DNA from 2 places in the Streptomyces sp. NPDC020965 genome. Region 1 is predicted to be linked to the other one. Evidence: riboswitches for the same ligand, from Rfam matches in the RefSeq annotation. Region 1 holds a riboswitch; the other holds the start of a gene.

What was found. Region 1 has a riboswitch for S-adenosylmethionine ahead of ACH4S7_RS01830 (aminotransferase class V-fold PLP-dependent enzyme). Riboswitches for the same ligand answer to the same signal wherever they lie in the genome.
Region 2: it holds a riboswitch for S-adenosylmethionine, as region 1 does, so the genes downstream of both, thrC (threonine synthase) here and ACH4S7_RS01830 (aminotransferase class V-fold PLP-dependent enzyme) in region 1, are expected to answer to the same signal.

What each region holds. Positions count from the first base shown of each region.
Region 1 is NZ_JBIRRE010000001.1:415,228-430,109, reverse strand. Features, by position in the region: gene ACH4S7_RS01885 (cysteine desulfurase/sulfurtransferase TusA family protein) at 1-231, opposite strand, end outside; gene ACH4S7_RS01880 (cytochrome c oxidase subunit II) at 592-1,557, shown strand; gene ctaD (cytochrome c oxidase subunit I) at 1,554-3,293, shown strand; gene ACH4S7_RS01870 (cytochrome c oxidase subunit 4) at 3,290-3,688, shown strand; gene ACH4S7_RS01865 (Ig-like domain-containing protein) at 3,840-5,087, shown strand; gene ACH4S7_RS01860 (hypothetical protein) at 5,255-5,656, opposite strand; gene ACH4S7_RS01855 (heme-copper oxidase subunit III) at 5,838-6,455, shown strand; gene ACH4S7_RS01850 (c-type cytochrome) at 6,533-7,345, shown strand; gene ACH4S7_RS01845 (Rieske 2Fe-2S domain-containing protein) at 7,342-8,421, shown strand; gene ACH4S7_RS01840 (cytochrome bc complex cytochrome b subunit) at 8,418-10,058, shown strand; gene trpD (anthranilate phosphoribosyltransferase) at 10,219-11,283, shown strand; SAM riboswitch class IV at 11,750-11,867, shown strand; gene ACH4S7_RS01830 (aminotransferase class V-fold PLP-dependent enzyme) at 12,076-13,446, shown strand; partial or broken gene ACH4S7_RS01825 (glycerate kinase) at 13,395-14,629, opposite strand; gene ACH4S7_RS01820 (SLC13 family permease) at 14,666-14,882, opposite strand, start outside.
Region 2 is NZ_JBIRRE010000012.1:190,806-205,687, reverse strand. Features, by position in the region: gene ACH4S7_RS30985 (hypothetical protein) at 1-129, shown strand, start outside; gene ACH4S7_RS30980 (hypothetical protein) at 119-1,774, shown strand; gene ACH4S7_RS30975 (hypothetical protein) at 2,038-3,705, shown strand; gene ACH4S7_RS30970 (hypothetical protein) at 3,695-5,359, shown strand; gene groL (chaperonin GroEL) at 5,456-7,078, opposite strand; gene ACH4S7_RS30960 (cold-shock protein) at 7,528-7,731, opposite strand; gene ACH4S7_RS30955 (MoaD/ThiS family protein) at 8,336-8,611, opposite strand; gene thrC (threonine synthase) at 8,766-10,049, opposite strand; SAM riboswitch class I at 10,067-10,223, opposite strand; gene ACH4S7_RS30945 (glucosyl-3-phosphoglycerate synthase) at 10,379-11,317, shown strand; gene ACH4S7_RS30940 (hypothetical protein) at 11,347-11,568, shown strand; gene ACH4S7_RS30935 (trehalose-6-phosphate synthase) at 11,725-13,182, shown strand; gene otsB (trehalose-phosphatase) at 14,072-14,882, opposite strand, start outside.

The DNA of each region.
Region 1 (14,882 bases):
CACCCCGAGGTGCACCGCGCGCGTCCCCGAAGGGGTGAAGAAGAGTTCGTCGGGACGGCAGCCGACCGCCTCGGCCGCCGCCTCCCGTGCCGCGTCCAGGAGCAGCCTGGCGCGCCGGCCCTCGCGGTAGAGCCTGGCGGGGTCGGCCCACCCGTCATCCAGGGCGGCGTGCAGGGCCTGCTTGGCCACGGGGTGCAGGGGCGCAGTGGAAGCGGCGTCGAAGTAAGGCATCCCGCCACGTTAGGCCGTGTCCGCTCAGGGGAGCGCGCGAACCCCTCCCGTCCGCGCCGACTTCGGCCGGTCGCCGTTCTCGGGGGTGGCGCGAACGGCGGATCGCGGTGCGACGCGCCGCCGATTGCGCGCGGATTTCAGAACGGATTCCCGCTGGAAACCGGGTGTTTTCCAGGGGGATTCCACCCCTTCGGGGTGTCGGACGGCGCGTTGGGCACCCTCCCCGCGCGACCCCAAATAGCGTCCAGTAGGGTTTGGTCCGCATAAACATCCAAACCCCTGCCCGCGTCAGGGCCGGCGACCGACCAGCGAGACGGCCGCAGCCCGTCGCGCGGGCCGAGACTCTCGGGAAGGCGCTACGTGAGTCCCAACGGCTCCGACCGCTCGTCGCGGCGCCCGATGCGGCGGAAGCTGCCGCAGGTGCTGACTGCGGGACTGATCCTGGCGACCGCCACCGGTTGCGAATACACATACAAGGATTTCCCCCGCCTTGGTATGCCCACCCCCGTCACGGAGGAGGCGCCGAGGATTCTCTCCCTCTGGCAGGGCTCCTGGGCGGCCGCGCTCGTCACGGGCGTGCTGGTGTGGGGTCTGATCCTGTGGAGTGTCTTCTTCCACCGGCGCAGCCGCAGCAAGGTGGAGGTCCCTCCGCAGACCCGGTACAACATGCCCATCGAGGCCCTGTACACCGTGGTCCCTCTCATCATCGTTTCGGTGCTCTTCTACTTCACGGCCCGTGACGAGTCCAAGCTCCTCGCGCTCTCCGACAAGCCGACCCACACGATCAACGTGGTCGGCTACCAGTGGAGCTGGGGCTTCAACTACATCGAGAACGTCCCCGGTGTGAAGGGTGACGCGAAGACCGACAAGAACCTGCAGGCGATTCCGGACCGGTTCATCAAGAAGTTCCCGGCGAACGCCGGCGGCGTGTATGACGCCGGTATCCCCGGTACCCGGAATCCGCAGAACGGCAACCCCGGCCCCACGCTGTGGCTGCCGAAGGGGGAGAAGGTCCGCTTCATCCTGACCTCCCGGGACACGATCCACTCGTTCTGGGCGGTTCCCTTCCTCTTCAAGCAGGACGTCTTCCCGGCCCACACCAACGCCTTCGAGGTGACCCCCTCACGGGAGGGCACTTACATGGGCAAGTGCGCCGAGCTCTGCGGTGTCGACCACTCCCGGATGCTCTTCAACGTCAAGATCGTCTCCCCGGAGCGTTACCAGCAGCACCTGAAGGAGCTGGCCGAGAAGGGGCAGACCGGCTACATCCCGTCGGGCATCGCGCAGACGGACCCGGCCAGGAATGCGGAGAAGAACCAACTGTGAGCATCCTCAACGAATCCCAGGGTGCCGCCGCAGCAGCTGACGACTCGTACGAGAACGAGCTGCCGGTACGGCGCAAGCAGCCCGGCAATGTGGTGGTGAAGTGGCTGACCACCACCGACCACAAGACCATCGGCACGCTCTACCTGGTCACGTCGTTCGTCTTCTTCTGTATCGGCGGGGTGATGGCGCTCTTCATGCGCGCCGAGCTGGCCCGTCCGGGCACGCAGATCATGTCGAACGAGCAGTTCAACCAGGCGTTCACCATGCATGGCACGATCATGCTGCTGATGTTCGCCACCCCGCTGTTCGCCGGTTTCGCGAACTGGATCATGCCGCTTCAGATCGGCGCGCCCGATGTGGCGTTCCCGCGGCTGAACATGTTCGCCTACTGGCTCTACCTGTTCGGCTCGCTCATCGCGGTGGCCGGCTTCCTCACCCCGCAGGGCGCCGCCGACTTCGGCTGGTTCGCCTACTCCCCGCTGTCGGACGAGGTCCGCTCGCCGGGTGTCGGCGCCGATATGTGGATCATGGGCCTGGCCTTCTCCGGCTTCGGCACGATCCTCGGTTCGGTCAACTTCATCACCACGATCATCTGCATGCGCGCGCCCGGCATGACGATGTTCCGGATGCCGATCTTCACCTGGAACGTGCTGCTGACCGGTGTGCTGGTCCTGCTCGCCTTCCCGGTACTCGCCGCCGCGCTCTTCGCGCTGGAGGCGGATCGGAAATTCGGCGCACATATCTTCGACTCGGCCAACGGTGGCGCGCTGCTGTGGCAACACCTCTTCTGGTTCTTCGGCCATCCAGAGGTGTACATCATCGCCTTGCCGTTCTTCGGCATCGTCTCCGAGATCATCCCGGTCTTCAGCCGTAAGCCGATGTTCGGCTACATGGGCCTGGTCGGCGCGACGATCGCCATCGCCGGTCTCTCGGTGACGGTGTGGGCGCACCACATGTATGTCACCGGTGGCGTGCTACTGCCGTTCTTCTCCTTCATGACCTTCCTGATCGCGGTACCGACCGGTGTGAAGTTCTTCAACTGGATCGGCACCATGTGGAAGGGCTCACTGTCCTTCGAGACACCGATGCTCTGGACGATCGGCTTCTTGATCACCTTCACCTTCGGTGGTCTGACCGGTGTCATCCTGGCTTCGCCGCCGATGGACTTCCACGTCTCGGACTCGTACTTCGTCGTCGCCCACTTCCACTACGTCGTCTTCGGCACCGTGGTCTTCGCGATGTTCGCCGGTTTCCATTTCTGGTGGCCGAAGTTCACGGGCAAGATGCTGGACGAGCGGCTTGGCAAGATGACGTTCTGGACGCTGTTCGTCGGATTCCACGGCACATTCCTGGTGCAGCACTGGCTGGGTACCGAAGGTATGGCGCGTCGTTACGCGGACTATCTGGACGCCGACGGTTTCACCGCGCTGAACACCATCTCCACGATCAGTTCGTTCGTTCTCGGCGCTTCCGTACTGCCGTTCTTCTACAACGTCTGGAAGACCGCGAAGTACGGAAAGAAGATCGAGGTCGACGACCCGTGGGGTTATGGTCGTTCGCTCGAATGGGCGACGTCCTGCCCGCCGCCGCGGCATAACTTCCTCACCCTGCCGCGCATCCGCTCGGAATCCCCGGCCTTCGATCTGCACCACCCTGAGATCGCGGCCGTCGACCAGCTCGAAAACCGTGGCGAAGTCGACAAGTCCCTCACCCTTGGGAAGGAGGCCGGCAAGTGAAGATCCAGGGAAAGATGTTCCTCTGGCTGAGCTTCTTCATCCTCGTCGTGGCCATCCTCTACGGCGTGTGGTCGAAGGAGCCGGTCGGTACCACCGCGCTCTTCATGGCCTTCGGGCTGAGCATCATGGTCGGCTACTACCTGGCCTTCACGGCCAAGCGCGTGGACGCCATGGCCCAGGACGATCTGGAGGCCGATGTCGCGGACGAGGCCGGCGAGCTGGGGTTCTTCGCCCCGCACAGCTGGCAGCCGCTGCTGCTCGCCACCGGTGGAGCGTTGGCGTTCCTCGGTGTGGCGGTCGGCTGGTGGCTGATCTACTTCTCCGCGCCGCTCATCCTGATCGGAATCTTCGGTTGGGTGTTCGAGTACTACCGCGGTGAGAACCAGAACCAGTAGCACCACCCGCAGGACTCCAGCCGGGGGCTCATCTCCGGCACGGGCCCGGCTCCCCTCACCCCTGAGGTTCACTCAGGAGGGGGGAGCCGGGCCCCGCCCATTTGCAGTCGTCCAGCGCGCCATGATGAGCGGATCTTCATAGCGTGTGCTTATGAACCAGACGCCGCGCTACAGCACTGTTCTCCGCTGCACCCTGCTGGCCCTCGCCTTCGGGGCGGTCGCGACCGCGTGCGGCGAATCCGCCACCCATCCGCTCTCCACCCGTCCCTTCGACGCGGCCGAGCAGGTCGTCTTCAACACCCCCAAGGGCGCCGTGAAGGCCAATCCCGACAAGCCCCTGGAAGTCACCGTCAAGGGTGACGAGGGCCGGATCACCGATGTGACGGTCGTCGACGACTCGGGCCACCACCTGGGGGGTGAGCTGTCCGCCGACGGCAGCCTGTGGCGCTCCACGGGCTCACTGTCGGCCGGCGCGAAGTACACGGCACGGGTGGCCACGGAGAACAAGGACGGCGCCCCCGGCACCCGTACGCTGCTGTTCGAGACCGCCGCGGCCAAGAGGCTGCTGACGGTCGACTTCGGCCCGGAGGCGGGCACCTACGGCGTGGGCCAGCCCCTGATCGCGGTGCTCAGCATGCCCGTCGCCGACAAAAAGGCCAGGGCGGTCGTCGAACGCGCGCTCAAGGTGGACTCCAAACCCGGCGTCGAGGGCGCCTGGCACTGGGTCGACGACGAGAACCTGCACTTCCGGCCCAAGGACTACTGGCCGACCGGCGCGACCGTCCGCGCCTCCAGCAACCTCCAGGGCGTCAAGATCTCCAACCAGCTCTACGGCGGCGCGTCCAAGCCCCTGAGCGTCTCCATCGGCGACCGTGTCGAGGCCATCACCGACGCCTCTTCCCACTACATGACGGTCAAACGCAACGGAGAAGTGATCAATACCATTCCGGTGACCACCGGGAAGCCCGGCTTCTCCACCCGCAACGGCGTCAAGGTGGTGCTCGGCAAGGAGTACTTCGTGCGGATGCGGGGCTCCAGCGTCGGCATCGGCGGCTCGGAGGCGTACGACCTGCCGGTCTACTACGCCACCCGGGTCACCTGGAGCGGCGAGTACGTGCACGCCGCACCGTGGTCGATCGGCTCGCACGGGTACGCGAACGTCAGCCACGGCTGCACCGGCATGTCCACGGGCAACGCGGCCTGGTTCTACGAGACCGTGCGCGAGGGCGACCTCGTCCATGTCGTCAACAGCTACGGCGAGGACATGGACGCCTTCGGCAACGGCTACGGCGACTGGAACCTGTCCTGGGAGGACTGGCGCAAGGGCAGCGCGCTGGTGGCCGGGGTCAGGGACGGCAGCGGCCCCGCCGACGCGGCCCGACTGCGCCCCCGCTTCTAGGGCAACTGCCGGGCTCCGTACTCGTACCCGTACTGGTGAACCGCCGCCCGCCCCGGTCCACCGGGAGCACTGCAAACACCGCAAACACCGGAAACGCGCGTGTCCCCGGGGCGGGAAGGCCCCGGGGACACGCGCGCTCGTCCGTTCACCTGCGGCACAGGAGCCACTCAGGCCCCCACAGAGAGCCTCCCGCGCAGCAGGGTGGCCAGTGCCGCCGCGAAGTCCACCGGGTCCACCGGCAGCGTCACAGCGGCCTCCGCGCGGCTCCAGGTGGCGAGCCAGGCGTCCTGGGGTCGCCCGATCAGCAGCAACACGGGCGGGCAGTCGAAAATCTCGTCCTTGATCTGCCGGCAGACACCCATCCCACCAGCGGGCACCGTCTCGCCGTCCAGCACACAGACGTCCACACCGCCCTCCTCCAGCCGCTTCAGCACGGCAGGGAGGGTGGCGCACTCGATGAACTCGACCGGGGGCACATCGGCCGCTGGCCTGCGCCCGGAGGCCAGCCGCACCTGTTCGCGAGTGTTGGCGTCATCGCTGTAGACCAGCACGGTGGCGGTCGGCTGCATCGTTCCTCCGCGTCGTCGATCGGTCGTCGGATCAAGTACCGACGCGCCGGATGCTACTCGCTCCACCTGTCGGTAAACAGCGGTTCGGGCGCCCTGACGATGGGCCGTTCGGGCTGGACACAGGCCACTGACACACCGAACGGCACCCCCCGGAGTGAGGGCGGGATAAGCGACCGACATAATGTCGGTCGTGGCGACAGCAACGACAGTAGAAACCGGGCACGCGCACCCGTCGGTCAATCGGCCGAACCTCACCAGCGTCGGAACCATCATCTGGTTGAGTTCCGAGCTGATGTTCTTCGCGGCCCTCTTCGCGATGTACTTCACCCTGCGATCGGTAACGGGTGCCGAGTTCTGGTCAGAGAAGGCCGGCCTTCTGAACTTCCCGTTCTCGGCGACCAACACCACGATCCTGGTGCTCTCTTCCCTCACCTGTCAGCTCGGCGTATTCGCCGCCGAGCGCGGCGACGTGAAGAAGCTCCGTACGTGGTTCATCATCACGTTCATCATGGGCTCCGTGTTCGTCGGCGGCCAGGTGTACGAGTACACCGAACTGGTCCAGCACGGGCTCTCCATCTCGTCGGACCCGTACGGCTCGGTGTTCTACCTGACCACCGGCTTCCACGGACTGCACGTGGCGGGCGGTCTCATCGCCTTCCTCCTGGTCCTGGGCCGGACCTACGCGGCCAGGAGATTCACCCATGAGCAGGCAACCGCCGCCATCGTCGTGTCCTACTACTGGCACTTCGTCGATGTCGTCTGGATCGGCCTCTTCGCCACGATCTACATGATCAAGTAACGGCGCGGGCACCCCGTGCCCGAAGCAGACACAGTCCAGCAGCATCGACGCAGAAAATCCTGACACCGGGGTAATCCGTGAAAAAGCTCTCCGCACGACGACGCCATCCGCTGGCGGCGGTCGTCGTCCTACTTCTCGCGCTGGCGGCCACTGGGGGGCTGTACGCCGCGTTCGCACCCGCGGACAAGGCACAGGCCGAAGAAACCGCCCAGTCCCTCGCCATCGAGGAGGGCAAGAAGCTCTACACCGTCGGCTGCGCTAGCTGCCACGGAACCGGCGGTCAGGGAACCACTGACGGCCCGAGCGTGGTCGGTGTCGGCTCAGCCGCCGTCGACTTCCAGGTCGGCACCGGCCGTATGCCGGCCCAGCAGCCCGGCGCCCAGGTGCCGAAGAAGAAGAACATCTACACGAACGCCGAGATCGACCAGCTCGCCGCGTACGTCGCCTCGCTGGGCGCGGGTCCGATCACGCCGACCGAGGCCCAGTACAGCCCCAAGGGCGCGGACATCGCCAACGGCGGTGACCTGTTCCGTACCAACTGCGCCCAGTGCCACAACTTCACCGGTAAGGGCGGCGCCCTGACGAACGGCAAGTACGCCCCCACCCTGGAGGGCGTGAGCGCCAAGCACATCTACGAGGCCATGCAGACCGGCCCGCAGAACATGCCCTCCTACCCCGACGGCGTGATGCCGCAGCAGGAGAAGCGCGACATCATCGCCTACGTCGAGACCATGAACGACCCCAAGGTGGCGTCGAACCCCGGCGGTCTGAGGTTGGGCGGTCTCGGTCCCGTCAGTGAGGGTCTGTTCGCTTGGATCTTCGGCCTGGGGACGCTCATCGCAGTCGCCGTCTGGGTCGCGGCCCACACCGCTAAGGCCAAGAAGTCATGAGTAGCCAAGACATTCCAGAAGAGAACCTGCCGTCAGAGCAGGCCGCCGCGCACGGCGCGGCAGGGCACGGAAACACCGCCGTCGCCCAGCGTGCGGACGACGATCCGTTCGCCGACCCGGGACTGCCGGTCCACAAGCCGCGTATCCAGGACATCGACGAGCGGGCCGCCAAGCGCTCCGAGCGCACGGTCGCCTTCCTGTTCACGCTCTCGATGCTGTCCACGATCGCGTTCATCGCCTGCTTCGTGGCCTTCCCCGTCGAGAAGCTCGTCTACATCTGGCCCTTCGGCCGGGTGAGCGCGCTGAACTTCTCGCTGGGTCTCACGCTCGGCGCGGCCCTGTTCTTCATCGGCGCCGGCGCGGTCCACTGGGCCCGCACCCTGATGTCCGACCTGGAGATCGCCGACGAGCGGCACCCCATCGAGGCCGAGCCCGAGGTCAAGGCCAAGGTGCTCGCCGACTGGGCGGCCGGCAACGAGGAGTCCGGCTTCGGCCGGCGCAAGCTGGTCCGCAACACCATGTTCGGTGCGCTGGCGCTGGTCCCGCTCTCCGGTGTGGTGCTGCTGCGCGACCTCGGTCCGCTGCCCGAGAAGAAGCTCAGGACCACGCTCTGGGCCAAGGGCAAGATGCTCATCAACATGAACACCCAGGAGCCGCTCCGCCCGGAGGACATCACCGTCGGGTCGCTGGTCTTCGCCCAGCCCGAGGGCCTGAAGGGTGACGACCACGACTTCCAGTCGCAGATCGCCAAGGCGGCCCTGATGATCGTCCGGATCCGTCCGGACGACATCAAGGACAAGCGCGAGCTGGAGTGGTCGCACGAGGGGATCGTGGCCTTCTCGAAGATCTGCACCCACGTCGGCTGCCCGATCAGCCTGTACGAGCAGCAGACCCACCACGTGCTCTGCCCGTGCCACCAGTCCACCTTCGACCTCTCCGACGGCGCCCGCGTCATCTTCGGCCCCGCCGGTCACGCCCTGCCGCAGCTGCGGATCGGTGTGAACGCCGAGGGCAACCTCGAAGCGCTCGGCGACTTCGACGAGCCCGTCGGTCCTTCCTTCTGGGAGCGCGGATGAGCACTACGACCGAGACCAAGGGCGCCGACACCCGGCGCAAGGCACCCGCGGGTGAGAAGGTCGCCGACTGGGCGGACGGCCGGCTGGGGATCTACTCCCTGGCCAAGGCCAATATGCGGAAGATCTTCCCGGACCACTGGTCCTTCATGCTCGGTGAGATCTGCCTCTACAGCTTCATCATCATCATCCTCACGGGCGTCTATCTGACGATGTTCTTCAACCCGTCGATGACCGAGGTCGTTTACCACGGCAGCTACGTCCCGATGCAGGGCGTGCGGGTCTCGGAGGCGTACGCCTCGACGATGGACATCAGCTTCGACGTCCGTGGCGGTCTGCTGATCCGGCAGATCCACCACTGGGCCGCGCTGATCTTCGTCGCCGCGATGATGGTCCACATGATGCGCGTCTTCTTCACGGGCGCGTTCCGCAAGCCGCGCGAGGTCAACTGGCTGTTCGGCTTCCTGCTGCTCGTCCTGGGCATGTTCACCGGCTTCACCGGTTACTCGCTCCCGGACGACCTGCTCTCCGGCACCGGTGTCCGCTTCACCCAGGGCGCGATCCTGTCCGTACCCGTCGTCGGTACGTACATCTCGATGTTCCTGTTCGGCGGCGAGTTCCCCGGCCACGACTTCGTGGGCAGGTTCTACTCGATCCACATCCTGCTGCTGCCCGGCATCATGCTCGGCCTGCTGGTGGCCCACCTGATCCTGGTCTTCTACCACAAGCACACCCAGTTCGCGGGCCCCGGCCGGACGAACAAGAACGTCGTGGGTATGCCGCTGCTGCCGGTGTACATGGCCAAGGCCGGCGGCTTCTTCTTCCTGGTCTTCGGCGTCATCTCGGTGGTGGCCGCCATCGCCACGCTGAACCCGGTCTGGTCGATCGGCCCCTACCGGGCCGACCAGGTCTCCACCGGCGCACAACCCGACTGGTACATGGGCTTCGCCGAGGGTCTGGTCCGTGTGATGCCGGGCTGGGAGATCAACGCCTGGGGCCACACCCTGGCACTGGGTGTGATGATCCCGCTGGCGATCTTCCCGCTGGTGCTGGGCGCCATCGCGGTCTGGCCGTTCATCGAGTCCTGGGTCACCGGGGACAAGCGCGAGCACCACATCCTGGACCGCCCGCGCAACGCCCCGACCCGTACCGGCTTCGGTGTGGCCTGGCTGGTGGCGTACTTCGTCATGCTCATCGGTGGCGGTAACGACATCTGGGCGACGCACTTCAGTCTGTCGATCAACACGATCACCTGGTTCGTCCGGATCACGTTCTTCGCCGGACCGGTCATCGCCTTCATCGTCACCAAGCGGATCTGTCTGGGTCTCCAGCGCCGCGACCGGGACAAGGTGCTGCACGGACGCGAGACCGGCATCATCAAGCGCCTGCCGCACGGTGAGTTCGTCGAGGTCCACGAGCCGCTCAGCCAGGGCGAGCTGTACAAGCTCACGGCGCACGAGCAGTACCAGCCGCTGGAGCTCGGCCCCGCGGTCGACGAGAACGGTGTCAAGCGCAAGATCAGTCCGGTGCAGAAGCTCCGGGCCAAGCTCAGCAAGGGCTTCTACGGTCCGGGCAACCAGATCGCCAAGCCCACGGCGGAGGAGTACAAGGAGATCACCAGCGGCGACGGTCACCACTGACCGCCTGACCGCCTGATCACCCCGCCCTGTCGGGAGATCGCCACAGCGGGAGCCCCGTCCATTCGATGGACGGGGCTCTTCGCTGTCCGGTGCGCTGGATAGGGTGGGGTATCCCCCTCGTGGGGTTTTCCTACTCGCCTTGTGGACCCTGGAGCGGACCATGAACGTTGTGACCCCGGTTGGCGGCGACAGCGTGGCGGACCTCTCCTGGCCCGGCGTGCTGAACTCCCTGCTCGACAATCGCGACCAGAGCGCGGACGCCACCGCGTGGGCGATGGACCGCATCCTCAGCGGCGAGGCGACGAACGCGCAGATCGCCGGGTTCGCCGTCGCCCTGCGCGCCAAGGGCGAGACCGTGGCGGAGATCTCCGGTCTCGTACGGACCATGTACGCGCACGCGAACCTGATCGAGGTGCCCGGCCCCAGCGTCGACATCGTCGGCACCGGGGGAGACGGCGCGAAGACCGTGAACATCTCGACCATGTCCGCGATCGTCGTCGCCGGTACGGGGACGAAGGTGGTCAAGCACGGCAACCGCGCGGCCTCCAGCGCGTCGGGCGCCTCCGACGTCCTGGAGAAGCTCGGCGTCAATCTGGAGCTGACGCCGCAGCGGGTGACCGAGGTCGCGGAGGAGGCCGGGATCACCTTCTGCTTCGCCGTGAAGTTCCACCCGGCGCTGCGGCACGTGGCGGCGGCCCGGAAGGAACTCGGCATCCGCACCACCTTCAACTTCCTGGGCCCGCTCACCAACCCCGCCCGGGTGAAGGCCCAGGCCACCGGCGTCGCGGACGCCCGGATGGCGCCGATCCTGGCGGGGGTGCTGGCCGAGCGCGGCTCGTCGGCGCTGGTGTTCCGCGGGGATGACGGCCTGGACGAGCTGACGACCACGGCGACGTCCCGGGTCTGGGTGGTACGGGACGGCGCGGTACGGGAGGAGGCGTTCGACCCGAGGGACCTCGGCATCGACCTCGTCCCGGTGGCGGCCCTGCGGGGTGCGGACGCGTCCTACAACGCGGATGTGGCCCGCCGCCTGCTGAACGGCGAGCGGGGGCCGGTGCGGGACGCGGTCCTGCTGAACTCGGCGGCGGCGCTGGTGGCGCTGGAGCCGGCCGGCGGCACGCTGAACGAACGCCTGGCGGCGGGCATGGAGCGGGCGGCGGCCTCGATCGACTCGGGCGCGGCGGGGGCGGCGCTGACGCGATGGGTCGCCGCGAGCAACGCGTGACCCCCTCCGGGGTGGTTGGGGGTGCGGGCTTCCCGTAGCCCCGGCTCCCTTGGCCGAAGGGTCCGTCCTCAATCGCCGGACGGGCTGGGATGGTGCGCTGTCTCGTCGGCCCGGTTCTGGGGCGCCTCGGGTGGCGGAGGTGTGGCAAATTCCAGCCGGTCCGGCGTTTGAGGACGGACCCTCCGGCTCGGGAGGCAGTAGGAACAGGGGCCCCGGGCCGGGAGGCGCACACGGGGTACCCGGGCCGTGCTGTCTCGTCGGCCCGGTTCTGGGGCGCCTCGGGTGGCGGAGGTGTGGCAAATTCCAGCCGGTCCGGCGTTTGAGGACGGACCCTCCGGCTCGGGAGGCAGTAGGAACAGGGGCCCCGGGCCCGGAGGCGCTCACAGGCACCCGGGCCGGAGGCCACCCCGTTCCGGGATGCGGACGTGGTTGCGGCGACACCACCCCGTGGCATAACGTCGTCGCAGGTCATGAGTGACAGCGACTACGGCCCCGGCCCGCTGTCCGGCAACCCTCCGTCCGTGGCGGGGTGCCCCGGGTGAAGACCAGGCCGTGGGCAGCGAGGCCCGCGGCAAGCGCGGACCCCTGCAAGCCCTGGGGTCCTGGTCCTCAAGGGAGCAGTCTCGTGAGCAAGCGAATGCGATAGGGCTGAACGCCCCTTCTTCAGCACACCCTCCGTACGGCCACCGCCGTGCGTCCGAGGCATCCCCGTACCCTCCCACCCGTGTCAGCGGGTCGATGGCGTGCGGGTCCATGAAGTCATTTCGCCGCGTCCTGCCGGGAGATACCGCCATGTCCGCATACCCCCACGCCGCCGTCGACACCCTCGCCCCCCTGCCGGTCCTGGGCCGCGATGTGACCGTCCCGCTCGTCACCGGTGGTGAGGTCACCTACGCCGCCCTCGACTACGCCGCCAGCGCCCCCGCCCTCCAGCGCGTCTGGGACGATGTGGCCGCGTACGCCCCGTACTACGGCAGTGTCCACCGCGGTGCCGGCTATCTCTCGCAGCTCTCCACCGACCTCTTCGAGAACAGCCGGGAGACCGTCGCCGGGTTCCTCGACTGCCGCGACGGCGACCAGGTCGTCTTCACCCGCTCCACCACCGACTCGCTCAATCTGCTCGCCGCCTGTCTGCCCGCGGACTGCCAGGTCTTCGTCTTCGAGACCGAGCACCACGCCTCGCTGCTGCCGTGGCGGGACGCCCGGGTGACCTACCTCAACGCGCCGCGTACGCCCGCCGAAGCCGTCGCGACGCTGGAGCACGCACTCGCGGACCGTGACCCGTACGGCCCCGCGCTGGTCTGTGTGACCGGCGCGTCCAATGTGACCGGTGAGCTGTGGCCGGTGAAGGAGCTGGCCGCCGCCGCCCACGCCCATGGCGCCCGGATCGTGCTGGACGCCGCACAGCTCGCGCCGCACCACCCCGTCTCCGTACGGGAACTCGACGTCGACTGGGTCGCGTTCTCCGGGCACAAGCTGTACGCGCCGTTCGGTTCGGGTGTGCTCGCCGGGCGGGCGGACTGGCTCCAGGACGCGGAGCCGTACCTCGCCGGCGGCGGTGCCTCGCGGAAGGTCGCGCGCCGGGCGGACGGCGGGGTGGAGGTCGAGTGGCACAGCACCGCCGCCCGCCACGAGGCCGGTTCGCCCAATGTCATCGGCGTCTACGCCATCGCCGCCGCCTGCAAGGCGCTGACCGAGGCCGGCTTCGACGAGCTGGTCGCCCGTGAACAGCGGCTGGTCACCGCCGTCCGGCAGGGGCTCGCCGAGGTGCCCGAGGTCAGGGTGCTGTCGCTGTTCGGCGACGACGCCCCGCGCGTCGGAGTGATTTCCTTCGTGGTGGAGGGCTGGAACAGCTCGCACTTCGCGGCGGCGCTCTCGGCGGAGTACGGGATCGGGGTACGGGACGGGCTGTTCTGCGCCCACCCGCTGGTGCGCACCCTGCTGGGCAGCGACCCCGGGGACCCGGGCGAGTGCGGCGCCCCGGAGAGCGAGCCGGGCGAGAAGTCGCTGAACGCGATCCGGGTCAGCTTCGGCGCCGGGACCCCCGACGAGCACGTGGAGCGCTTCACCCAGGCCGTGAAGGAGCTGGTGGCCGATGGCGCGCGGTGGAACTACCGCACCCAGGACGGCCGCTGCGTCCCGGACACCAGCGCGTCCGTGTGACCCGCGGACCGGCTCACGCGTCGGCGTGCTCCCGCAGTCGGGTCCCGATCAGCACCATCCGCAGGGCGCGTTCGGTGGCGTCGGTGAGGAACTCGCCGCCCCGGCCGAGCGCTTCGGTGAGGCTGACCGGCGCCGGCAGGATCGAGCTGTAGGCGTCCACGCCCGCCGAGCGCACCTGGTGCGCCCCTTCGCCGATGGTGCCGGCGAGGGCGAGCACCGGGCGTCCGTACCGCTTGGCGCGGCGGGCCACCTCGGCGGGCACCTTGCCGCGCGGGGTCTGGTGGTCGATGGCGCCTTCGGCGGTGAGGACGAGGTCGGCGCGGGCGAGGCGGGCGTCCAGGTCGAGATGGTCGAGGAGGACGTCGAAGCGGGGGAGTAGTTCGGCGCCGAGGGCGGCGAGTCCCGCGCCCAGTCCGCCGGAGGCCCCGGTGCCGGAGCCGAGTCGGAGATCCGTCCGCACCCGGAGATCGCGGGTGAGTACGGCCGCCCAGTGCTCCAGGGCCGCCGCGAGCTGTTCGACCTGCGCCGGGGTCGCGCCCTTCTGCGGGCCGAAGACCCTGGCGACACCGCGGTCGCCGCACAGCACGTTGAAGGGGTTGCAGGCGACCCGGATCTCCGTGTCGGCCAGCCGCGGGTCGAGCCCCGAGGTGTCGATCCGGTCCAGTCGGACCAGCTCCCGCCCGCCGGTGGGCAGTTCCCGCCCCGCCACGTCGAGGAGGCGCGCGCCGAGCGCCTGGAGCGCGCCGGCACCGCCGTCCGACGTGCCGGAGTCGCCGCAGCCGACGAGGATCCGCCGGACGCCGGTGTCGAGCGCGGCGCGGATCAGTTCACCGACGCCGTACGTCGTGGTCACGGTGGGATCGCGGAGATCGCGCGGCACCAGGGAGAGCCCGGCGACCGCCGCCATCTCCACGACCGCGGTCTCGGCGCCGTCCCCCAGCAGCGCGAAGTGGGTTCCGATCGGTTCGCCGGTGGGTCCGGTGGCGCGCCGGGGGACCAGCCGTCCGCCGCTGGCGACGGCCAGCGCACGGGCGGTGCCTTCCCCGCCGTCCACCAGGGGTATCAGATCGATCTCCGCTTCCGGGACCACTCGTCGGACCCCCGTGGCGATGGCCTCGGCCGCGGACTGCGCGGAGAGGGACTCCTTGAAACCGCTGGGGGCGACGGCTATTCGGTTCAGCATGGTGCACTCCTGATACGGATGAGGGGTGGGGGGCCGTCAGCGGAGGGGCACGCCGACCAGCGGCCAGACGGCGACGGCGAAGAGGAGCACGAGCGCGGCGGTCAGCGGTGCCAGGACCGCGGACAGGCGCAGCAGGTCGCGCGGGGTGTAGGTGGGGACGCCGGGGATGTCGGCGAAGAGGGTGACCGGCTTCGCGGAGGCGGGCAGGGTGTGGCAGAAGCCGGCCGCGGCGGTGGAGGCGAGTGCGGCGGCG
Region 2 (14,882 bases), on a different contig from region 1:
TCCGTCAGCGGCGGTAAGTACACCCTCAAGGGCCAGGTGCCCGGGGATGGCAACTGGGCGGTCCGCACGGACATCGCCGCCGGATACTTCCACAGCGAGACGAAGGGGACCTATGTCGATGCGCGCTAACCCCAGGGGGCTCACCTTCTCGCTCGTCGCTTCGGTGGCGGCCCTGTCGCTGGCCGGGGCCACGGCGCCCGCCGTCGCCGCGGCCGAGCCGGCGACGATCTACATCGGTACGGCCGTGACGGACCGGCTCCAGCGGGGCTCGTTCTCCGTGGTCGCCTGGTCGGACGCGCCGGGGGCGACGGTCACCGCCGTATCGGCGAAGGTCCGCCAGGGGGACATCGTCGTCGCCGAGATCCCGGCACTCACCGCCGTGGGCAAGCCGGACCGGTACGGCGTACCGGCCGATGCGGTGCTGAAGCTGGCCGAGGACGGCGGCACGGTCCCCGCGCTCGGCCGGTACGCGATCGATGTGACCGTGACCGACAGCGCGGGCGGGTCCGTCACCGAACGGGGCGCGGGCACGCTCGACTTCACCCTCCGTCCGGAACTGACGCTGGAGGTCGGCAAGCCGAGCTGGCAGGACCGCAACGCCCGCCCGCAGGGCAGGCTGACCGGAGTCCAGCCCGGCTCCGGCGATGTGGTCGCGCTCCCCGGCCGTACGGTCGACGTCAGCCGCACCGACGGCACGGGCGTTGCCACCCATGCCGTCACCACGACGGCGAACGGCGACTTCACCGCACCGGCCTTCCCGCTCACCGCGCCGTCGGGCGGCTTCCGCGCCGTGTTCGCCGAGAGCGGTACGGAGGTCAACGGCACCGCGATCCGCGACGGCGCCGTCTCGGACCACGAGAAGCGCCCGGTGAACGTCACCGCATCCGTCGACCGGCCCTGGGTGCTGCCCGGCGAGCGGGCCAAGGTCAGCGGCCGGGCGATGTACGGCACCGAGCCCGCCGCGAACATCGCCGTGCGGGTCCAACTGACCAAGGCCGGGGCGGAATCCCCGTACGTCCACACGGCGACCACGGGTGCCGACGGGCGCTTCAGCGTTCAGGTCGCCGCGCGGACCCAGATCAATCTGCGTGGCTGGGTGGCCCGCCCGGCCGATCCCTTCCTCGGCGGCTCCGCCACCGGAGAGCTGGCCCACCCCGCCGAAATCGCGATCGCGGTGGAGAAGCCGTCGCTGGCCGCCGACGGTGCGATCAAGGTCATTGGCAAGGCCAAGGCGGTCTACGAGAAGGGCGAATACCTCGACTACTCACCGCAGGAGGCGCGGATCGAGCGGTCGACGGACGGCAAGACCGGCTGGAAGTCGGTCGGCTCGGGCAACGTCAACCAGTACCAGTACTTCCAGCTCACCGGGAAGGCACCCGCGGGCGGTCACTTCCGGGTGCGGATGATGCCCGGCAAGTCGTGGGTGGAGACCGTCAGCCCGGTCTTCCGGCTGAACCGTGCCGAGACCCGGATCGCCTCCGTCAACGCCGGTCCCGAGCCGGTCAAGAAGGGCGGCACGCTCACCGTCACCGGTATCGCCGGGGAGAAGTCCGGCAGCACCTGGAAGGCGCTGGCGAAGAAGCCGGTCCAGCTCTGGTTCCGGGCGAACGGCGCGACCACCTGGTCCCGGATCGCCTACGACACCACCGATTCGGCCGGCCGCGTCTCGATCAAGGTCATGGCCGTCAAGGACGGCACCTGGAACGTCCGTTACTACGGGAACACCGTCCAGATGGACGCGGTCGGCACCGGCGACTACGTCGACGTGCGCTGACCGGTCGTACCTGAAGCCGCAGGGCGGCACCCCGGAATCGACGGGGTGCCGCCCTGTTGCACACCACCGGCCCATCCGGGGGGGGGCAGAAGGCCCTTATCACCGTGATTTCCATGGAAAGCGGCAACTTCCGCAACCACGGACTTCAATCACCTGCGTCTCACGGATATCGTTCTCGCACACGATCGCCGGCTCTCGCGCGATCGTCGCGCGGCCACCGAACTCTTCGGGCCGGCCGCCTTCATGACCTGTGGGGGGTCCTCTTGACGCGCTCCAAGCGCATGCTGCCGTACGCCCTGATGCGTACCGCCGCTGTCTTCGCACTCTCGGCGGGTGTCGCCACACCCGCCCTCATCACCGCCCCGGCCGCCTACGCCGCCGAGTCCGGCGCCCTCAGAACCCAGGACCGGGTCTACCACCCCGTCACGCTCGCCGACGGACGGGTCAACGTCCACTGGCCGTCGCAGCTCGCGGCCTCGGTCAGGGTGACCGTGCTGGAGTCGACCGAGCCCGGCGCGGCCGTCCTCGCCTCCACCGACGATCTGTCCTGGCACGACAACGACCCGTCGATATCACCCCAGGGCTGGATCACCGCCGAACCGCTCCGGCTGCCCGAGGGCACCCCGCTCGGCAGGTATCCGGTGGTCGTCACCGAGCGGGAGGCCGACGGGACCGAGACGGAGTGGGTGGGGGGCCGCTACGCGTACCTGGCGCGGGCCTCGATCTCCCAGTTCGGCTGGGACCGCGAGTACACCGACCACGAGAACCGCACGGCGGCGCTGTCGGGCCTGCTGACCATGTACAACCCATTCACCAAGGTACGGACGCCCGCCCGGGGGGTGCGACTCCACATAGCGTTGAGCAACGGCGTCCGGGACGAATCCAAGATGATTCTCACCGGCTCGGACGGGACGTTCACGCTGCCGGTCACCGCCGAGGGAACGGTCACGGCCATCAGGGTCTGGCACCACGAGAGCACCGAGCTGACGCCGATCGACTCGCTGCCCGGACCGACGCTACCGGCCCGCACCATGTCGTACCGGATCACGGCGGATGCCGACCGGACCCGGGTCAAGCCGGGCGGCGAGTTCACCATGAGCGGCCGGGTCGAACGGCTCACCAAGGACGGCTGGCGGCCCTTCGCGGGTGTACCGGTCCTCACCAGCAGTCGCTTGTCCGGCGGCGGGCCGCTGGGCAAGGGCCGTTCGGCGGCCGACGGGTCCTTCTCGTACCCGGCGAAGGCCGAACAGAGCGGCGGCAAGGTCTACACCTTGGTCGAACCGTCGCCGTACTTCACCAGCACCGCGCACGACTCGACCCAGATCCATGTGCCGGTGTATGCCGTCTTCCAGGACACCGAGATCACCCTCGACCCCTTCGGCGCGGTGAAGGCCGGTGCCGTCCTCAACGTGGCGAGCCGCTGCGAGGCCCAGCCGGTCGCCCTCCAGTCGTCGACCGACGGCAAGAACTGGCGCACCCTGCGTGCCGGGACGACCGACCCGAACTGCCGGGTCTCGATCACGGCGCCCGGCCAGACCGGCGGGCGGTACCGCATCCACCATCCCGAGTCCGATGAGTTCGTGGAGATGTCCAGCCCCGCCGTCCGCCTCAACCGGGTGCCGACCCGGTTCACCGGGGGGAAGCTCACCCCGGTCCGGCCGGCCAAGAACGGCACCCTGACCTCGACCGGCACGCTCCAACGGCAGGTCAACGGCGTATGGCGGCCGTACGTGGGCGGCAAGGTCACCCTGTTCTTCAAGGCCAGGGGCGAGACGCGCTGGAAGGCCGTCACCAAGGGCAAGTCGGCCAGCGGCGGCGCGTACACCCTCAAGGGCGGGGTGAGCGGCGACGGCACCTGGAGCGTCCGCACGGACCTCGCCACCGGCTACTTCTACAGCGAGACGAAGGGGACGTACGTCGATGCGCGCTGACCAGACAGGGCTCAAGCTCTCCCTCGTCGCCTCGGTGGCGGCCCTCGCCCTCGCCGCCACGGCCGCGCCCGCGCTCGCGCTCGCCGCCCCGAGGGTGACCATCGGCGCCGTGATCACCGACCCGGAGCAGCGGGGTTCGTTCTCCGTGACCGCCTGGACCTCGGACTGGGAGAACGGGATCACCGGTGTGTCGGCGAAAATCCGGCAGGGAGACACCGTCGTCACCGAGGTCCCCGCGCTCGTCCGCGACGACTACGGCCGGTTCGCCCTGCCGCACTCGGCGGCACTGCGGCTGACCGAGGACGGCGGCACCATCCCCACGCTCGGCCGCTACACCGTCGATGTGACCGCCACCGTCAAGACGGGAGCGACCGCCACCCGGACGAACGCGGGCACGCTCCACTTCACGCTCCGCCCGGCGCTCACCCTGGAGACGGGTGTCCCGAGCTGGCAGGAGCGCAGCGTCCGGCCGCAGGGCAAGCTCACCGGCGTGCAGCCCGGGTCCGGCGATGTGGTCCCGATCGCCGGCCGTACGGTCGACGTCAGCCGCACCGACGGCAAGGGCGCCGCCACCCACGCCGTGACCACCGGCGAGAACGGCGAATACACCGCGCCCGCCTTCCCGCTCACGGCGCCGTCCGGCAGTTTCCGTGCCGAGTTCTCCGAGCACAGCGCCCTGGTCGACGGGGCCTCAAAGGTCGACCGGGCGCTCACCGAGCACCAGGCCCGGCAGGTGGACATCACCGCGACGGGCGACCGGACCCGGGTACTGCCCGGTGAGCAGGCCACGATCACCGGCCGGGCGCTCTTCGGCACCGATCCCGCCGCCAACACCGCCCTGCGCGTCCGGCTGATCGGCAAGCAGCTAAAGCCCGGCAACGAGCCGTACGAGACCCTGGTGACCACCGACGCGGACGGACGCTTCACCGTCCGGCAGACCGGTCTGTCGGACCGCCGGATCGAGGGCTGGGAGGCCCGGCCCGTCGACCCGTTCCTCAGCGGCTCCGTCACGGGAGTGCTGACCCATCCGACGCCGGGCCGGATCACCGCGGGCGAATCGTCGCTGGGCGCGAACGGCACGGTCAAGGTCACCGGGAGCTTCTCCAGCCTCCACCGGGACCCGGAGTTCCACGAAGCGCAGCCGCACGCACTGCGGATCGAGCGCTCGGCGGACGGGAAGACCGGCTGGAAGTCGGTCGGCTCGGGGACCGGGTGGGCCCACCCGGACTCCGTCTTCACCCTCACCGGGAAGGTCTCGGCGGGCGGTCACTTCCGGGTCCGTCACCTGGAGGACGACCACTTCACCGACACCGTGGGTCCGGTCTTCCGGCTGCACCGCAACGAGACCCGGATCGCCTCGGTCAATGCCAACCCGGAGCCGGTCAAGAAGGGCGCCACGCTCACCGTCACCGGAATCGCGGGCGAGAAGATCGGCAGCACCTGGAAGGCGCTGGGCAAGAAGCCCGTACAGCTCTGGTTCCAGGCGAACGGCAGCACCAAGTGGTCCCGCGTCGACCACGGCACCACCGACACGGTCGGCCGCGCCTCCTTCACCGCCACGGCCGTCAAGGACGGCACCTGGAACATCCGCTACTACGGCAGCTCCACCCGCTTCGACTCCACCGCCAGCGGTGACTACGTCGATGTCCGCTGACCGGTAGGGCACTGGCGCGGGACACGCCGAAGGGCGGCACCCCCGGAGAGGGGGTGCCGCCCTTCGTACGTAACCGGGCTACCGATCCACGAGGGATCAGAAGTCCATGTCACCGCCGGGCATACCACCCGGAGCGGCCGCAGACGCCTTCTCCGGCTTGTCGGCGATGACGGCCTCGGTCGTGAGGAACAGCGCGGCGATCGACGCGGCGTTCTGCAGCGCCGAGCGGGTCACCTTCGCCGGGTCGAGGATGCCCGCGGCGATCATGTCCACGTACTCGCCGGTCGCGGCGTTCAGGCCGTAACCCGGGGTCAGGTTGCGGACCTTCTCGACGACGACGCCACCCTCAAGACCACCGTTGACGGCGATCTGCTTGAGCGGGGCCTCCAGCGCGAGGCGCACGGCGTTGGCGCCAGTGGCCTCGTCACCCGTGAGCTCCAGCTTCTCGAAGACCGACGAAGCCTGCAGCAGCGCCACGCCACCACCGGCGACGATGCCCTCTTCGACGGCCGCCTTCGCGTTGCGAACGGCGTCCTCGATGCGGTGCTTGCGCTCCTTCAGCTCCACCTCGGTCGCGGCGCCGGCCTTGATGACGGCGACGCCACCGGCCAGCTTCGCGAGGCGCTCCTGGAGCTTCTCGCGGTCGTAGTCCGAGTCGGAGTTCTCGATCTCGGCGCGGATCTGGTTGACCCGGCCGGCGACCTGGTCACTGTCACCGGAGCCGTCGACGATCGTGGTCTCGTCCTTGGTGATGACGACCTTGCGGGCGCGGCCCAGCAGGTCCAGGCCGGCGTTCTCAAGCTTGAGACCGACCTCCTCGGAGATGACCGTGCCGCCCGTGAGGATGGCGATGTCGTTGAGCATGGCCTTGCGGCGGTCGCCGAAGCCCGGAGCCTTGACGGCGACGGACTTGAAGGTGCCACGGATCTTGTTCACGACCAGCGTGGACAGGGCCTCGCCCTCAACGTCCTCGGCGATGATCAGCAGGGGCTTGCCCGACTGCATGACCTTCTCCAGCAGCGGAAGGAGGTCCTTCACGTTGCCGATCTTGGAGTTGACGATCAGGATGTACGGGTCGTCCAGGGACGCCTCCATACGCTCCATGTCGGTGGCGAAGTACGCCGAGATGTAGCCCTTGTCGAAGCGCATGCCCTCCGTCAGCTCAAGCTCCAGCCCGAAGGTCTGGGACTCCTCGACGGTGATGACGCCTTCCTTGCCGACCTTGTCCATCGCCTCGGCGATGAGCTCGCCGATCTGGGTGTCAGCGGCGGAGATGGAGGCGGTGGAGGCGATCTGCTCCTTGGTCTCCACGTCCTTGGCCTGCTCGAGCAGGGCACCGGAGACGGCCTCAACGGCCTTCTCGATACCGCGCTTCAGGGCCATGGGGTTGGCGCCGGCCGCTACATTGCGCAGGCCCTCGCGGACGAGCGCCTGGGCGAGGACGGTCGCGGTGGTCGTGCCGTCACCGGCGACGTCGTCCGTCTTCTTGGCGACCTCCTTGACCAGCTCGGCGCCGATCTTCTCGTACGGGTCCTCAAGCTCGATCTCCTTGGCGATGGAAACACCATCGTTGGTGATCGTGGGGGCGCCCCACTTCTTCTCAAGAACGACGTTGCGGCCCTTGGGACCGAGAGTGACCTTGACGGCGTCGGCGAGCTGGTTCATCCCGCGCTCGAGACCGCGCCGTGCCTCCTCGTCGAACGCGATGATCTTTGCCATGTGAAGTGTCCTCCACGGACTGGGTGGGAAGCTCTCGGACCGCGCTGGCGCCCGCGACGGACGGCCTGCCCACCGCGAGGTTCCTAGCCTCGTGCGGTGTGCGGACCTCACCGACCCGGTCCCTTTTTTTGTCACTCTCACCCGGAGAGTGCTAACGCCAATGATTAGCACTCGACCCCTTCGAGTGCAAGCGCCTGGGGAAGAACCGACCCCTCCCGGACCGCCGCCCGCGCCGGGTGGATCCGGCCCGCCCCGCCCGGGTGGACGGCACCTCCACCCGAGGCCACCAGGAGCTCTCCTCTTGATCTTGCCGGGGGGATCGGGCGCGGGTCCGGCCGCTCCCGGGGCGGCCGGACATGCGTATGGGGTCCACATCCCTGGGCGGGATGTGGACCCCATACGGCTGTGCGTGCGCGTCGGTGGCCGATCGCGTCGCAGATGTGGTGGATTCAGACCGCGAGCTTGACCATGTCCGCCTGCGGACCCTTCTGCCCCTGCGAGATCTCGAACTCGACTCGCTGACCCTCCTCCAGGGTGCGGTACCCATCCATCTGGATCGCGCTGTAGTGGACGAATACATCCGCACCACCGTCGACCGCGATGAAGCCGTACCCCTTCTCCGCGTTGAACCACTTGACGGTGCCCTGAGCCATGCCTAACTCCCCTATTACTGGCCCTTGCGCAGGACCGCACTTCGCGGACCCGGGTCAGACCTCACCTGCCGCGTTCTCCCCTCCATGAGCGAGGGGGAGGGACTCGAAGGTGTGCGCCGGAACGCGTCGACCGCGGCTGAATGTATCTGCCCAACTGCCCTCTGCAACAGGTCAATCGGACGAGAATTCCCGGCACAAGCGAACGGGTAATTGAGGGGAATTCAATAAATTCCGGGGCAAGTCGGGCCCGACAAAGGAGACTTATGAGACAAATCCACGGAGCACATTGGCTGCTTCTCATCGGGCGCGGGCGCATTCTCATATGCGGGGCGCCGGGAGCAGCGGTGGGGCGTTCCCCAACTGTAGCGTGCTCAACCCTACAGAATTGCCCCCTCCGTTTGTCTTACCGAGGGGGCAAACGCAGTGACGTTGCGTATGTGGCCGCGGGGCCCGTCCGCGGTGCGGTTCCGGGCCGCCGCGAAGGTCTCCCGGGGGCGGTCCGGACCCCTCGGCCGGGGGCACCGGTCCGGTTCCGGATCGGGCGGTGCGGTGGCCGGTCCGAGCACACCCGACGGGGGGGGTTCGGACCGGCGCACGCGGGCGGTCAGCCTCCGGCGACCGCGGGGATGATCGAGATCCCCGCGCCGTCCGGCGTCGCCGTCGCCAGGCCCTGCTCGAAGCGGACGTCGTCGTCGTTGACGTAGACGTTCACGAAGCGGCGCAGCTTGCCCTCGTCGTCCAGGACGCGCGCGGCGATCCCCGCGTGGTTCTTCTCCAGGTCCGTGATCACCTCGGAGAGGGTCGTCCCCTCCGCCTGGACCTCGGCCTTGCCACCGGTGTAGGTGCGCAGAATGGTGGGGATACGGACGTTGACGCTCATTCTCGGGTCTCCCAGGGGTCTCGGTCGGCGAGGTGTGGCCGGATGTCGGCCGGAGGACGTTCGGCGAGCACGTTCAGCCAGGACGTGCGGCCGGGGGGCTGCCCCCGGCCAGGATCCCGGCCGGGGGCTCCGACCGGGGTCCTGGCGGAGGGGCTCAGCCGGACAGGCCGGCCGCGCGGAAGGCGTCCAGGCTCGCGGGGATGGTCGCGGTGGGACCCGTCGTCGGGGCGACCGCGTCCAGGGTCTTCAGTCCGTCGCCGGTGTTGAGGACGACCGTGGTGAGCGTCGGGTCGAGCAGACCGGCCTCGATCAGCTTCCGGGTCACACCGACGGTCACACCGCCCGCGGTCTCCGCGAAGATGCCCTCGGTGCGGGCCAGCAGCTTGATCGCGTCCACGATCTCCGCGTCGGTGACGTCCTCGACCGCGCCGCTGGTGCGGCGGGCGATGTCCAGGACGTACGGGCCGTCGGCGGGGTTGCCGATCGCCAGCGATTTGGCGATGGTGTCCGGCTTCACCGGCCGTACGACGTCGTGGCCGGCCTTGAAGGCCGCGGAGACCGGCGAGCAGCCCTCCGCCTGGGCGCCGAAGATCCGGTACGGCTTGTCCTCGACCAGACCGAGCTTGATCAGCTCCTGGAGACCCTTGTCGATCTTGGTGAGCTGTGATCCCGACGCGATGGGGATCACGATCTGGTCCGGCAGCCGCCAGCCGAGCTGCTCGCAGATCTCGAACGCGAGGGTCTTGGAGCCCTCGCCGTAGTACGGGCGGAGATTGACGTTGACGAATCCCCAGCCCTCGCCGAGCGGGTCGCCGATCAGCTCGGAGCAGAACCGGTTCACATCGTCGTAGTTGCCCTCGATGCCGACCAGCTCGCCACCGTAGACGGCGGCCATGACGACCTTGCCCTGCTCCAGGTCGTGCGGGATGAAGACGCAGGAGCGGAAGCCCGCCCTGGCAGCCGCCGCGCCGACCGCGCCGGCGAGGTTGCCGGTGGAGGAGCAGGAGAGGGTGGTGAAGCCGAAGGCGCGCGCCGCCTCGACCGCGATGGCGACGACCCGGTCCTTGAAGGAGTGCGTCGGGTTGCCGGAGTCGTCCTTGATGTACAGGCCACCGGTGACGCCCAGCTCACGGGCGAGGTTGTCGGCCTTGACCAGCTTGGTGAAGCCGGGGTTGAGGCTGGGCTTGTCCGCCACGTCGGCGGGGACGGGCAGCAGCGGGGCGTACCGCCAGATGTTGTCCGGACCGGCCTCGATGCGCTTGCGGAGCCCCTCGGGGTCACCGGTCGGCAGGTCGTAGGCGATTTCCAGCGGTCCGAAACAGGAGGCACAGGCGAAGATCGGGCCGAGGTCGAAACGCTCTCCGCACTCGCGGCACGAGAGTGCGGCGGCGGGTCCGAGGTCGACGGCGGTGGTGCTTACTGAAGTCTGCACAGCCATGGAGGCGAGGCCCTTTCTCCTCATCTTCCTCATGACGCGGTTTCGCCATGAGACGGATTTGGCACCTTCCCGAGCCGGGAGCCTCGCGGCGCTGACACTGATCAGCGACGGAGACCGGCTGGAGGGTTGCCGGGGCTTCAACGGGCCGTTTCCCTCTGCCCCTCTGGATGAGCGGTATTCGATTGTTGAACGAACGCTGGACCCCGACATGCGATGGGCATCCGCGTTGTTCAAGACTGTAACCGAAGGCCCTGGTGGTGGAGACAGTCGTCCGAACCGCGAGATGCATCACACAGGGGCGGAACCCGGACCCGAGTGGAGTGGCGAACGTGCTCGAAGAGGTGGAGCGCTGGCTGACCAGTCGCTCCTGGTCGGCGGCCGATCGCCCGCTGAGTCTGCTGATGGCGGCCAAGCGCGGGACGACGGTCAGCGTCGTCCTGCCCGCCCTGAACGAGGAGGCCACGGTCGGGGACATCGTCACCGTCATCCGCCGCGAGCTGATGACGGCGGTGCCGCTTGTGGACGAGCTGGTGGTGATCGACTCGGGCTCCACGGACCGGACGGCCGAGGTCGCGGCGGCGGCGGGCGCACGGGTGGTGCACCGGGACGCGATCCTGCCCCGGATACCGGCCCTGCCCGGCAAGGGCGAGGTGCTGTGGCGCTCGCTGATGGTCACCCGGGGTGACATCGTCTGCTTCGTGGACGCGGATCTGGAGGACTTCTCCGCCGCGTTTGTCTCCGGGATCGTGGGGCCGCTGCTGACCAATCCCGAGGTGGCTTTCGTCAAGGCGATGTACGACCGACCGCTCGGCGATCTCCCAGGTCAGGGGGGCCGAGTCACCGAGCTGATGGCCCGCCCGCTGCTCAATCTGCACTGGCCGGCACTGGCCGGCTTCGTCCAGCCGCTGGGGGGTGAGTACGCGGCGCGGCGCTCCCTCATCGAACGGCTCCCGTTCCCCGTCGGTTACGGGGTGGAGCTGGGCCTCCTCGTGGACGCCCTGCACACGGTCGGCCTGGACGCCATGGCCCAGGTGGACGTGGGCTCCCGCAAACACCGCCACCAGGACGGCCAGGCGCTCGGCCGGATGGCGGCGGCGATCTACCGTACGGCGCAACTGCGGCTCTCCCGCGGCCATTTGGTGCGGCCCGCACTGACGCAGTTCGAACGGGGCGAGGAGGGTTTCGTGCCGAGGACGTACCCCGTGGACACGGAGGAGCGGCCGCCGATGCGCGAGATCGTCGAGTACGCGGCGCGTCGCGCGGCCTGACCCCGAGCGCTGCCCCAATAATCCTACTTATGGAACTTGGAGATGTTACGGGCGCTGTGCGCCGCTCTACGAGGTTGGCCCGGCGCCTCGGGGCGCTGACGGTCACCGTCGTCGCCGCCACCGGGATGGCGCCCCAGCGCGACCAGGGCGCCGAACGGCTGTGGCTGCTCGCCGGTCTCGCCCTGAGCCTGACGGCGGCCGGGGTCGTCGCGGTCGCCGCCGCGCGCGGCCGGGACCGGCGCAACGACTAGGGCGTATCCGGGCGGTCTCGTCGGGCCCGCGAAGATCGCCCGGACGAGCCTCGCCGTGGGCGTTGACGGCGCCCGCGGCCCCGCACCGGCGGGGACTCAGCCACCACCGGGGAGCACCGACGTTTGAGGGTTGACGGGACGGGCTAGGTTCGCGACATGGTCTCCGAGCATTCCGCCGTCCCGGCCCGCGCCCAGATCCTCGTCGCCTCCAACCGCGGGCCCGTCTCGTACACGCTGCGGGAGGACGACACGCTCGACGCCCGGCGCGGCGGCGGCGGCCTGGTCTCCGGGCTCTCCGCCATCGGCTCCGACGCGGACGCGCTCTGGGTGTGCTCCGCACTCGGCCCCGGCGACCGCGAGGCGGTCCGGCGCGGGGTCGGCGAACCCGGCGTGCTGATGCTCGCCATCGACGAATCCGTCCACTCCGACGCGTACAACGGCATCGCCAACTCGGTGCTGTGGTTCATCCACCACCTGCTGTACCAGACCCCGCTGGAACCCGTCTTCGACGAGGAGTTCCGCCGTCAGTGGGGCTCGTACGAGAGCTACAACAGGTCCTTCGCCGAGGCGCTGGCCGAGCGGGCGGGCGACGGCGCCACCGTCGTCGTGCAGGACTACCACCTCGCGCTGGTGCCGGGCATGTTGCGCGAACTCCGGCCCGATCTGCAGATCGGCCACTTCTCGCACACCCCCTGGGCGCCCGTCGACTACTTCCGCCTGCTGCCCGACGACATCGCGCAACAACTCCTGCGCGGACTCCTCGGCGCGGATCGCACCTGCTTCCTCACCCAGCGCTGGGCGGACGCCTTCGCCGACTGCTGCCGGGACCAGTTGGGCGACGACGCCCTGACCGGCACCCACATCGGGGTGCACGGGCTCGGCGCGGACGCCGAGTTCCTGCGGGAGCGCGCGCACCGGCCCGATGTGGCGGAGCGGATGGCCACCCTGCGCGAGCAGATCGGCCCCGGCCGGAAGACGATCGTGCGCGTGGACCGCACCGAGCTGTCCAAGAACATCGTGCGCGGGCTACTCGCCTACCGGAGCCTGCTGCACTCCCGACCCGAATGGCGCGAGCGGGTCACGCACATCGCGTTCGCCTATCCGTCCCGGCAGGACCTGGCGGTCTACCGCGACTACACGGCCGACGTGCAGCGCGTCGCCGACGAGATCAACGCCGAGTTCGGCACGGCGGATTGGACCCCGGTCATCCTCCATGTGAAGGACGACTTCGCGCGCTCCCTGGCCGCCTACCGGCTGGCCGACGTGGCGCTGGTCAACCCCATCAGGGACGGTATGAACCTGGTCGCCAAGGAGATCCCGCTCGTCTCCGACGAAGGCTGCGCGCTGGTGCTGTCGCGGGAGGCGGGGGCGTACGAGGAGCTGGGCGACGACGCCGTACCGGTCAACCCGTACGACATCACCGGCACCGCCGACGCGCTCCACCGGGCGCTGACCATGCCGGCCGGCGAACGGCTGGAGCGCACCGCGCGACTGTCGGCGGCGGCGACCGCGCTGCCGCCGCACCGCTGGTTCCTGGACCAACTGGAGGCGCTGCGCCGGCTCGGCGAGGCCACCGACGCGGGCGGGGACAGGGGTCCGGGCAGCGGCGGCTGAGCCGCCGGGTGGCAAGCGGTACCGCCCGCTCCCCGGCGACGCGCTGGACGTGGTCCCCCGGCCGATGTGGTCAGTCACGCTGAAGGCGGTCCCCGCCCGGGGGTACTCGTCTCGTTGAAGTGGTCCGCCCGGGCTGCCGGTCGGGCCGGGGCGGTCCGCCCGGGCTGCCGGTCGGGCCGGGGCGGTCCGCCCGGGCTGCCGGTCGGGCCGGGGCGGTCCGCCCGGGCTGCCGGTCGCGCTGCCGCTGGTCCCACCAACGCAACCAGCCGCGTCAGACGTGATCCACCCAGGACTACCGATCACGCTGGAGCGATCGGCCCGGGCCCGCCGATCGGGCCGGAGCGGTCCGCCCGGGCCCGCCGATCGCGCTGCCGCTGGTCCCACCAACACAGCCAGTCGCGTCAGACGTGATCCCCCCAGGACCGTCGATCGCGCTGGAGCGATCCACCCGGGACCGCCGATCGGGCCGGAGCGGTCCGCCCGGGCTGCCGGTCGCGCTGCCGCTGGTCCCACCAACGCAGCCAGCCGCGTCAGACGTGATCCACCCGGGCTGCCGATCGCGCTGGAGCGATCCACCCGGGCCCACCGATCGGGCCGGAGCGCTCCGCCCGGGCCCGCCGATCGCACTGCCGTCGGTCCCGCCAACACAGCCAGCCGCGTCAGACGTGATCCACCCGGCACTACCAGTCCCGCTGGAGGCGGCCGGCCCGGGACTACCGGTCTCGCTGGAGCGGTCCGCCTGGGGCTGCCAGTTGCGCTGGAGCGAGCCACCCGGGGTTACCGGTCTCGCTGGAGCGGCCAGCCCGGGACTAGCCAGTCCCGCTGGAGCGAGCCACCCTGGGCTGCCAGTCGCGCTGGAGCGGTCCGCCAGCGCGGCCAGCCGGTCGCGTCAGACGTGGTCCGCCAGCGCGGCCAGCAGGGCGACGACCTCCGCGGGACCCGGCAGCAGCAGGTCCGCGCGCTCCGCCAGCTCCGTGACCTCCGCGCTGCCGCTGCACACCAGCAGCCCGGGCACACCGTCCGAGCGGAGCTTCTCGACGGCGCCGAAGGCGGGCAGATCGCCGAGGTCGTCGCCCGCGTACAGCACCGACTCGGCGCCCACCTCGCGTACGTACTCGGCGAGCGCGACTCCCTTGTCCATGCCGGGCGGGCGCAGTTCGAGCACCATCCGGCCGGGTTCCAGGATCAGGCCGTGGCGGGCCGCGAGGCCGGCGAGCGGATCGCGCAGGGCCTCGAAAGCGGCCCGGGGGTCAGTGGCGCGGCGGGTGTGGACCGCGACGGCCTGGCCCTTCTCCTCGATCCAGGTGCCCTGCCAGGCCCCGACGCTGTCGAGGAACCCGGGCAGCTCGGCGCGGACCGCCGTGACTCCGGGGTGGGGGGCGGGGGCCTGCACGGTGCCGGTGACGGCGTCCCAACGCTCCGCCCCGTAGTGACCGAGGACCACCAGATGGTCCAGGCCCGGCACACCGGCGAAGCCGCCGTAGCGGACCGCGACCCCGGCCGGGCGGCCGGTGACCACGGCGACCGAGGCGACCTTCGGCGCCAGGCGCGCCAGCGCGGGCACGGCGGCGGGGTGGGCTCTCGCCTGTTCGGGGTCGGGCACGATCTCGGCGAGGGTGCCGTCGAAGTCGAGGGCGATGACCGCCCGGTGCGGCCGGGCCAGAAGCGCGGCGAGACCGTCACGGCCCGCGGGTGTCGAC